DNA from 4 places in the Thalassotalea sediminis genome. Region 1 is predicted to be linked to each of the others. Evidence: predicted binding sites of a transcription regulator. Region 1 holds the regulator's gene; each other region holds the start of a gene.
The links. The regulator sigma-54, encoded in region 1, starts transcription at its own class of promoters, with help from an activator protein. The targets are predictions, from matches to a motif close to GTTGGCACGNNNNTNGNNT.
Positions count from the first base shown of each region.

Region 2: a site for sigma-54 is predicted at 1,036-1,054, ahead of QUE09_RS15105 (hemerythrin domain-containing protein). Genes of this name have one in related genera too.
Region 3: a site for sigma-54 is predicted at 977-995, ahead of QUE09_RS13380 (flagellar hook-length control protein FliK). Genes of this name have one in related genera too.
Region 4: a site for sigma-54 is predicted at 1,288-1,306, ahead of flgF (flagellar basal-body rod protein FlgF). Genes of this name have one in related genera too.

Region 1 is NZ_AP027361.1:3,193,556-3,195,767, reverse strand. Features, by position in the region: gene hpf (ribosome hibernation promoting factor) at 1-120, opposite strand, end outside; gene QUE09_RS14615 (RNA polymerase factor sigma-54) at 145-1,653, opposite strand; gene lptB (LPS export ABC transporter ATP-binding protein) at 1,708-2,212, opposite strand, start outside.
Region 2 is NZ_AP027361.1:3,312,504-3,314,715, forward strand. Features, by position in the region: gene QUE09_RS15100 (phospholipase A) at 1-503, opposite strand, end outside; gene QUE09_RS15105 (hemerythrin domain-containing protein) at 568-1,002, opposite strand; gene QUE09_RS15110 (DUF2721 domain-containing protein) at 1,433-1,915, shown strand.
Region 3 is NZ_AP027361.1:2,910,834-2,913,045, forward strand. Features, by position in the region: gene QUE09_RS13380 (flagellar hook-length control protein FliK) at 1-902, opposite strand, end outside; gene fliJ (flagellar export protein FliJ) at 1,053-1,499, opposite strand; gene fliI (flagellar protein export ATPase FliI) at 1,521-2,212, opposite strand, start outside.
Region 4 is NZ_AP027361.1:2,944,512-2,946,723, reverse strand. Features, by position in the region: gene flgE (flagellar hook protein FlgE) at 1-1,177, shown strand, start outside; gene flgF (flagellar basal-body rod protein FlgF) at 1,342-2,085, shown strand; gene flgG (flagellar basal-body rod protein FlgG) at 2,105-2,212, shown strand, end outside.

The sequences.
Region 1 (2,212 bases):
TACGACATATACGTTATTAATATGATCGAAATGTCGCTCTAACTTAGCAAATTTTTTGTTCACGATGTCACGCATTGGGGTAGTAATTTCAACATGATGTCCGGCAAGATTAATTTGCATAAGCTGTATCCTTCTACTAGAGAGTTAAAGTAAACTTTTACGTTGGTTAGACGGAGGAATACTTAGCGATTCTCGATACTTAGCTATAGTCCGTCTGGCAACATTGATTCCCTGTTCAGCCAATAGTTCAGCCATTTTACTGTCACTAAGAGGCTTTGCAGGTACTTCGGCAGCTACAAGCTTTTTAATTAAAGCGCGTATAGCTGTTGAAGAACATTCTCCACCATTTTCTGTACTGACATGGCTGGAGAAAAAATACTTAAGTTCAAAAATTCCACGTGGTGTATGCATATATTTTTGTGTAGTAACACGTGAAATCGTTGATTCATGCATATCTACTGCTTCGGCAATATCATTCAGAACCATAGGACGCATAGCTTCGGGCCCATGTTCAAAAAAACCTTGTTGTCTTTGCACAATGCAGTTTGATACTTTTAATAGGGTATCGTTTCGGCTTTCTAAACTCTTAATAAACCATTTTGCTTCTTGTAAATTTGAACGAATAAATTGACTATCATTCGAATTTTTCATTGACCGAGCCATAGAAGCATATTGCTGGTTAACCGCTAGTTTAGGCGCAGTATCAGGGTTTAGCTCTACAACCCAACGACCATTTTTCTTTTCAACAGAAACATCAGGTATTACATACTGATCATCACTTTGAATAACAGAATCACCAGGGCGAGGATCTAATGATTGAATTAACCGAATAACTTCACGTAATTGATCTTCTTTTAAACGTGTTTTACGCATGATTTGTCGATAATCACGGTTACCAAGTAAATCAATATATTCATTAATCACGATCTTACTTTCGTTAACCCAAGGGGTATCTTTATCAAACTGGTTTAACTGTATCGTTAAACATTCTGCAATTGAACGCGCACCAACACCTATAGGGTCAAACATATTTATACGTTTTAAGACCGCTTCTACTTCATCTAATTCAACGTCATCGACGCCAACAGACTCTAGGATTTCTTCAGTTGTAACCGTTAAATATCCAGCGTCGTCAATGGCATCAATAATTGCCATTGCAATGGCTTCATCGGTTTCAGAAAATGGGGTTAATTTCATTTGCCAACGCAAATGATCTTGAATGGAGTCTGTGGTTTCACCTTGATAAACAAAATCATCTGAGGCAGGGGCGGCACCAGTATTAGATACACCAGCACTGTAACTTTCGTCCCAAGTCGTATCAATATTAAGCTCTTCAGGAATGTCTGATTTATCCATCGCTTCAGTGGTGCTGATTTCATCAACGGTTGGTGTTGAATCTTCCGAGCCATCACTAGTATTATTTATTGTCTCGTCATTAGTTTTTGCGGAAAAGGCTTCTTCTAAGTTATCGGGTTGGTTATCGTCTGAAGACGAAGCAGATTCGTCCACCTCTAATAAAGGATTACTTTCTAATGCCTCTTGAATTTCTTGTTGTAGATCCAAGGTGGACAACTGCAATAACTTTATCGCCTGCTGGAGTTGCGGCGTCATTGTAAGTTGTTGTCCAATTCGGAGTTGCAGACTTGGGCGCATTAATTACTTCTTATCCTTTCAAGTAAATCTTATTTTTTCTAAAGCATATCATAACTATAACGTGAATTGTTCACCGAGGTATACATCTCTTACCTGCTGATTTGCAAGGATTTGATCTGCATCACCTTGGGCGATTAATTCACCATGACTAACAATGTAAGCATGCTCACAAACATCGAGTGTCTCTCTAACGTTATGGTCGGTTATTAATATGCCAATGCCTTTATTTTTTAAGTGTAGAATAATTTTTTTTATATCACCTACAGAAATTGGGTCAACGCCAGCAAATGGTTCATCTAACAATATAAATTTTGGGTCAGCTGCAAGTGCTCTGGCAATTTCAACACGACGACGTTCACCACCAGATAGGCTCATGCCTAAATTTTCGGTAATGTGCCCTATGTTAAATTCTTCTACTAAATGTTCTAACTTCTCTTCTCGTTCTATGTCTGTTAATTCTTTTCTTGTTTGCAATATTGCCATGATATTTTCGTAAACGGTTAACTTACGAAAGATCGAGGCCTCTTGTGGTAAGTATCCTATACCTCGGCGCGCACGT
Region 2 (2,212 bases), 120 kb from region 1:
ACTAATTGATTAAATTTAAACCCCATAAACGATAATTGATTTTTCCATGAATAAAATACCTCTGGTTCATAATTAGTTTCTCTGAATGGCTTTGAACCTTCGCTGTTATATACCTGCCAGAATGACGTTGCAGTAAAGCCAAAATATAAACCCGAATTATTTTGCTCGGTTAAATAAATAGGTAATTTAATACTCAGCTGATACTTCGCTTCGATGTTATCAATATTCTTTTGATTTAACCCTTTGGCGTCTAAAGGGTTTGGATCACTTACGTAGGTAAATGGCAACAAGTAGTTTTGACGATATTGAGAAATAGAAAACGGGTTTGATGTCGCTTTACTGTTTGATTTATCGCGTTCATCTAATATCGATTTTTGTTTACTTGCCTTCGCTTGAGGTTCTGTGTAGGCATAGGCAGAATTTAAGCTCAAAACAAACAGTAAAACGATCGTACTTACAATGCCTTTCTTGCTTATTAAATGATTAATGACAACTTGATGCATAGTCTTCCTTAAAGATACCGAACACCATTTTGGCTCGGTTATAGGTTATATTCGGCACGAAAAATTAGTGAGATGTTTGCATTTCTTGTTGATATTTTTTCGCTAATGACTTTTTCTGTTCATCCGTTAATACGCGACCAGCTTGTTGAAAAAACTCGCGTTCCTCTTCAGCAAGATGATGTAACACTTTATGCTGCAGCGCCTTCATCGTTTTTAACCAAGCAGAAGAACTCATATCAGTTGTTTCTAGTTCTGCTAAGTATTCGTCTATTTCCTGATGCTCGGCAATACCATGACGTGTGATATCAATAGTGCTATCTTCTGCAATCAAAGGTGCATAAAAATGACGCTCTTCGGCAACAGAATGTTGTGTTAAATGTTGTTTAAGATCACTGAAAAACGCTCTACGGCTTTTCGAGTTACCATTAGTTTCAACCAATGCTTTCATTAATAAACGTTGCTTATCATGATCACCGCGAATGGCGCTAAAAATATCCATTGTAAACTCCTCTATTACAAATTCACTTAGATATTGCTATATACATGCCAAAAGAAAAATAAACTCTTAACATATTGTTTTTATTTGGATTAATAAAGATCACGAAGAAAATTTACGCTGATAACATTGTAGTGACTATGTAAAATTTACAATACAAATGTAAGAGTCGCTAATCGCGGCAGATTTACCAACCTTTGGTACTGGCGAAGTAAAGTAACTTATTAAAAGATATTGGTTTAGCTATAAATTAAAGCCAAGCGAAATAATAATCCCGTACTAAAGTGATGACTAACAGACTATGCTGTAATAAAATTGAGAATGACTAAATTCAGTCTACTGATACACAGAGCCCCCTAAGTAACAAAAACTGCGTACGAACAATTATTATTACGCAGATGATCACAGCCATTTAAACAGAGCTCATGGAATTATGAATAATCAGATCTTAGACATTATTACGATTGGCGGGGTTATACAGTCAGCTGTAGCACCTGTGTTTTTGATAACGGGCGTTGCATCGCTTTTAGGGGTACTATCAAACAGACTTGCTAGAGCAATGGAGAGAGCCCGCAATTTAGAGTTTGCGATACCTAACACAGAAGACAGTTCATTAAAAAAAGCGCAATTTAATGAGCTCGACTACTTATGGACACGTATTTCGGTGCTCAATAAGTCGTATACCCTATGCTCATTGTGTGCCTTACTTTTATGTTTTGTTATTGTATTACTCTTTGTTAGTCATATATTTGCGATAAATTTATCAACAAGTATAGCCATGGTCTTTATTGCCGCCATGCTCAGCTTGATCATCGGACTAATAATGTCATTACGAGAAGTATTCATTGCAACGAAAGCCCTTCGCGCCCGCTTTAAAGAAAGAAATATAGACAAAGAAATGATCTTAAAAGAGTAGTATACATAGTGAGAATGGCACCAATACAAGCACCTTTAACAGTACCTCCAATTGCTTGTATCGAATAAAAGAATCAATAACACTCGAAATATGGCATGCTAGAGACGTATTTTATCTATCTGAAAACAAGAAGTACGTGACCATCAAATGCGGATTGTCAAAGTCAATATTTAAAAGTACAGCGTTGTGATAACAGTACAAAAAATTTGAAAATGAAATTACATAATCAAATTAGAAAACACTAAAAGGGCATCAATTATCATCAACACATTTGATTCTTAAGTTGCAAATTTAAGG
Region 3 (2,212 bases), 280 kb from region 1:
TCTATCGTATTTGCTACTTTCTGGGCTTGGGTTTCAGCGGATAATTGTGCATCACTCACACCTGTTGTCGATTTATCTGATTGTTGGTTTTCGCCTGCAAGCGCTTTTAAAAGCTTGTCGGTATTTTTCTTATCTGCGTCCTCAGATTGAATTGCTTTTATCTGCCCATCAACATTAACTTCATTTTGTTTTTGTTCATTTGATGTGTTTTTATTATTTCGACCTGACAATATCGCTTGAATTTCAGCGGCAAGTTTTTGTTCTTTATGCGCTAATTCAACCGTTTCTGACGGCTTTTTACCTGATTGTTCAAGCTGTTGTTGCGCATTAATTTGCTTTGCAGCCTCTAATGCTTCTTGCATTGCTTTTTTATGAACATTACTGTGTTCTGTTGAAACAACTTCAGAAGCATTGATAAAATCAAGTAGCTTTATTGCCACTTCAGCACGTGTATTATGCACCTCTGCATCAACAAATTTCGATGCTTTTTTAGTTTCACCTGGTTGAGAATGCTCAGACTGTTGCGCTTGATTTTTAGTTATTGCTTCATCTTCTGCTGAGCTTGATTCCTTTACAGGCTCATTACTGTCTTTGCTCTGCGCCGCTTGAGTTGAAGCGTCAGCATCTTCTTTTGTTTTTTGTTCTACAGTTTTATCTATATCTGCTTTTTGATCACTTTGCTTGGTCGATACATCATTATTTTTGCGACTTTCCACAGTGTCACGGTCATGATCTTGCCGCTTTTTGCCGTTATTCTTCGCTTGATTTTCGTTCATGTAACCAGCAAAACTTGAGGTTTGTCTATCTACACCTGAATCTTTATTTGAACCAATATGAGATAATAATCCTTTATTTTCAGAACCTTGGTTAACTTCTACGGGTAATACGTTCATTTGTGTCATCGTAAAAACCTTCACTAATCAGTTAGATGTTGTTGCCTTGCCCAAAACGGTTCAGGCACAGCCTAAGAGAGATAAAGCAAATTCTATTCCAATTAATAATAAAAAAGTGAAAATAGGGTGTTTTGATACTTAACCAACATACAAAACAACTTATCTATGATGATTACGTCTAAGGAATTGCTGGGCAGCTATTTCGTCAAACATTGCTTGTTCAGCTCTGTTTGCTTTTTTAGTTAGTAATAATTGTTGTTTTTCTTGTAATTTTTCTACAGCTTGCACTTTTTGTCGTTGTAACATCCATTGTTGTTTACGTTGTTCCATCAAGGCTTTCGCCTGTTTAATAGCAATTTCAACCTGCTCTGCAGCATTATCAAGTTTAGCAACGAACGCGTGAAAATGACGATACGTGACACTATCAACCCCTGACAACGCACGTTGATCGAGACGTTTCATATATTCCAACCTGAACTCCCCTACGCTTTGTAATCGCATTACGTTATCTTGGTAATCTTTTTCAGCCAGTTGCAATTGCTGAATAGCTTTCTGCTCTTTGTCTGACTCAAATTTATGTAGCGTTTTTAGTTGCTTCATTGACATCAATAACTACCTTCAATCACGTTATTCTTGATTCGCTGTATTCTGTTGCTGTGCATGCGCCTGTGCCGCACCAATAACTTCTTGTAATTGTTCTAAACTTTGATCATACGGAACGATTTCTGTCATTTTCTGTTGCAAGAAAAAATTAATAACCGGTAATAACTGAATTGCCTGATCGATTCTCGGATCCGTTCCCTTGCTATACGCGCCTATAGAAATTAAATCTTTGTTTTGTTGATATAATGAGTAGAACTGCTTTAACCCCCTAGCTAGCTCTTGATGTTCTTCACTCGTCACCATTGGCATAACACGTGAAATTGATCCTTCAATGTCAACGGCGGGGAAATGTCCGCTATCGGCAAGTTCACGAGATAATACAATATGGCCATCAAGTATCGCCCGCGCGGCATCTGCAATTGGATCTTGTAGATCATCACCTTCAGTTAACACAGTAAAAAATGCTGTGATAGCACCTTGACCATCACCACCATTACCAGCACGTTCAACAAGTTGAGGTAACTTTGAAAAAACTGATGGTGGATAACCTTTCGTTGCGGGCGGTTCTCCAACAGCAAGCGCTATTTCACGTTGCGCTTGTGCATAACGGGTGATTGAATCAATGAGTAACAGTACGTTCAACCCTTGATCTCGAAAATATTCAGCTATCTGTACAGCTGTTTCACAGCCTTTTAAACGCATCAGTGGCGAATTAT
Region 4 (2,212 bases), 250 kb from region 1:
TGTTGCTCAACAGTTCTCTCAAGGTAGTATTCAATTTACTAACAACGCCTTAGATTTAGCTATTACTGGTAATGGTTTTTTCGCTACAGTGCCTGAGTTAGATAGCTTAGAAACCTCATACACCCGAGCGGGCCAGTTTAAATTAAACGACAGTAACTTTGTGGTCAACTCACAAGGCCAGCATCTACTAGGTTTCCCCGTTAATGCTGACGGATCTTCGGCGTCAGTGAGTTTAAGTACCGCTTCTCCTATTCGTATTCCAACTTCATCTGGTGCGCCAACACAAACCAGTGAAGTGGATATTCGCATGAACTTACCCGCAGGTGATGCCATTATTACCGGTGCACCGGGTAATTTTGACCATACTGATCCATTAACTTATAACCATTCTACATCAGTCACTGTGTTTGATTCCTTAGGGGATAGTCATGTAATGACCTATTATTTTGTCAAATCTGCGGCAAATACCTGGGATGTATTTACTGGGGTCGATGGCACATTAGTACCGATTGAAGATCCTGCAGGTGGTAGTACTAACCCCGTTGGTGGTACCGTATCTGGTCCTTTAGCCCCTGGTGGTATTGTTGGTGCTCAGTTAACCTTTACCAATTCTGGTGATTTTGATTCGATGATACCAACACCTGCAGAAGGCGGCATTGTTACGCTTCCGTTAGGTGCTGGTATATTAGCTAATGGCGCAGATGCGACCCAAACCATTGCCATTGACTTTAATTTAGATCCGGGTGGCCCTAATGCCAATGAACCAACTCAGTTTGCCTCAAATTTTGAAGTTACAGCACTGGAACAAGATGGGCTAGCCGTTGGTCGATTGACTGGTATTGATATTGATACTGATGGTTTGATTCGAGCAACATACAGTAATGGTACATCAGAGCCATTGTCACGTATTGCACTCGTTAACTTTGCTAACGAACAGGGCTTAACGCAAATAGGAAATACTTCATGGAAAGAAAGTATTAGCTCTGGTGAAGCACTCGCTGGCGAAGCTGGCACAGGTACCTTTGGTACAGTACAATCGTCAGCCCTTGAGCAATCAAACGTGAACTTAACCACAGAGCTAATTGATTTAATATCTGCACAACGAAATTTCCAAGCTAACTCACGTTCGCTTGAAGTTGATAATCAGTTAAACCAAACGATTTTACAGATTAGATAACAGATTTTACGTTATTAATATAAAGCCCTTAATGTTAGTTAAGGGCTTTTTTGTACCTAATTCTCCTTGACTTTACTCTCCCTTCATTTTTATCCAGCTTTATTACATTAGTTGGCACTTTACTTGCATTTTGAAAGTATCACTTTTTTAGATTGGAATTTACCGTGGACAAAATGCTTTATATCGCCATGAGTGGTGCCAAGCAAAACATGAAGTCGTTAGCGATAAATGCTAACAACCTTGCCAATGCAAAGACGACTGGGTTTAAGGCTGACCTTGCCCAAGCACGTTCTATGCAAGCATTTGGCGAAGGTTTACCGACACGTGTATTTGCCATGACTGAAAAAGCTAGCCAAAACTTTGACAGTGGCTCTTTGCAAACTACAGGGCGTGATCTTGATATTGCTGTGCAAGGCGCAGGTATGATTGCCGTTCAAGCAAAAGATGGCCTAGAAGCCTACACACGAGATGGTCATTTAACCATTACCGAAGAAGGCTACCTTCAAACACCTAATGGTGATTTAGTCATGGGTGACGGGGGGCCAGTGTTTTTGCCATTACCTGTAAATAACATAAAGATTTCAAAAGACGGCACGATTATGGTTCAACCAGCTGGCGCGCCAGCATCAGTGCAAGAAGAGGTTGGACGTATTAAGTTAGTAAATCCAGACGTACGTTCTTTAGTGCGAGGTAATGATGGCTTATTTCGTGGTGAACTGGCTAATCAACAAGACGCAGATCTAGGCGTTACGATTCAAAGTGGCATGTTGGAATCTAGCAACGTTAATCCAGTGAGCGAAATGACACAGATGATCTCACTGCAGCGCCAATTTGAAATGCAATTAAAACTTATGAAAACCGCTGAAGAAATAGATTCAGCGAGCGCATCACTATTGCGTGCTTTTTAACTAATTATTGAGGTGATTTATGAACCCAGCATTGTGGATTAGTAAAACAGGTTTAGACGCGCAAACAAAAGAGATTGCCGTTATTTCAAATAACCTCGCAAACGCGAGTACTGTTGGTTTTAAAAAA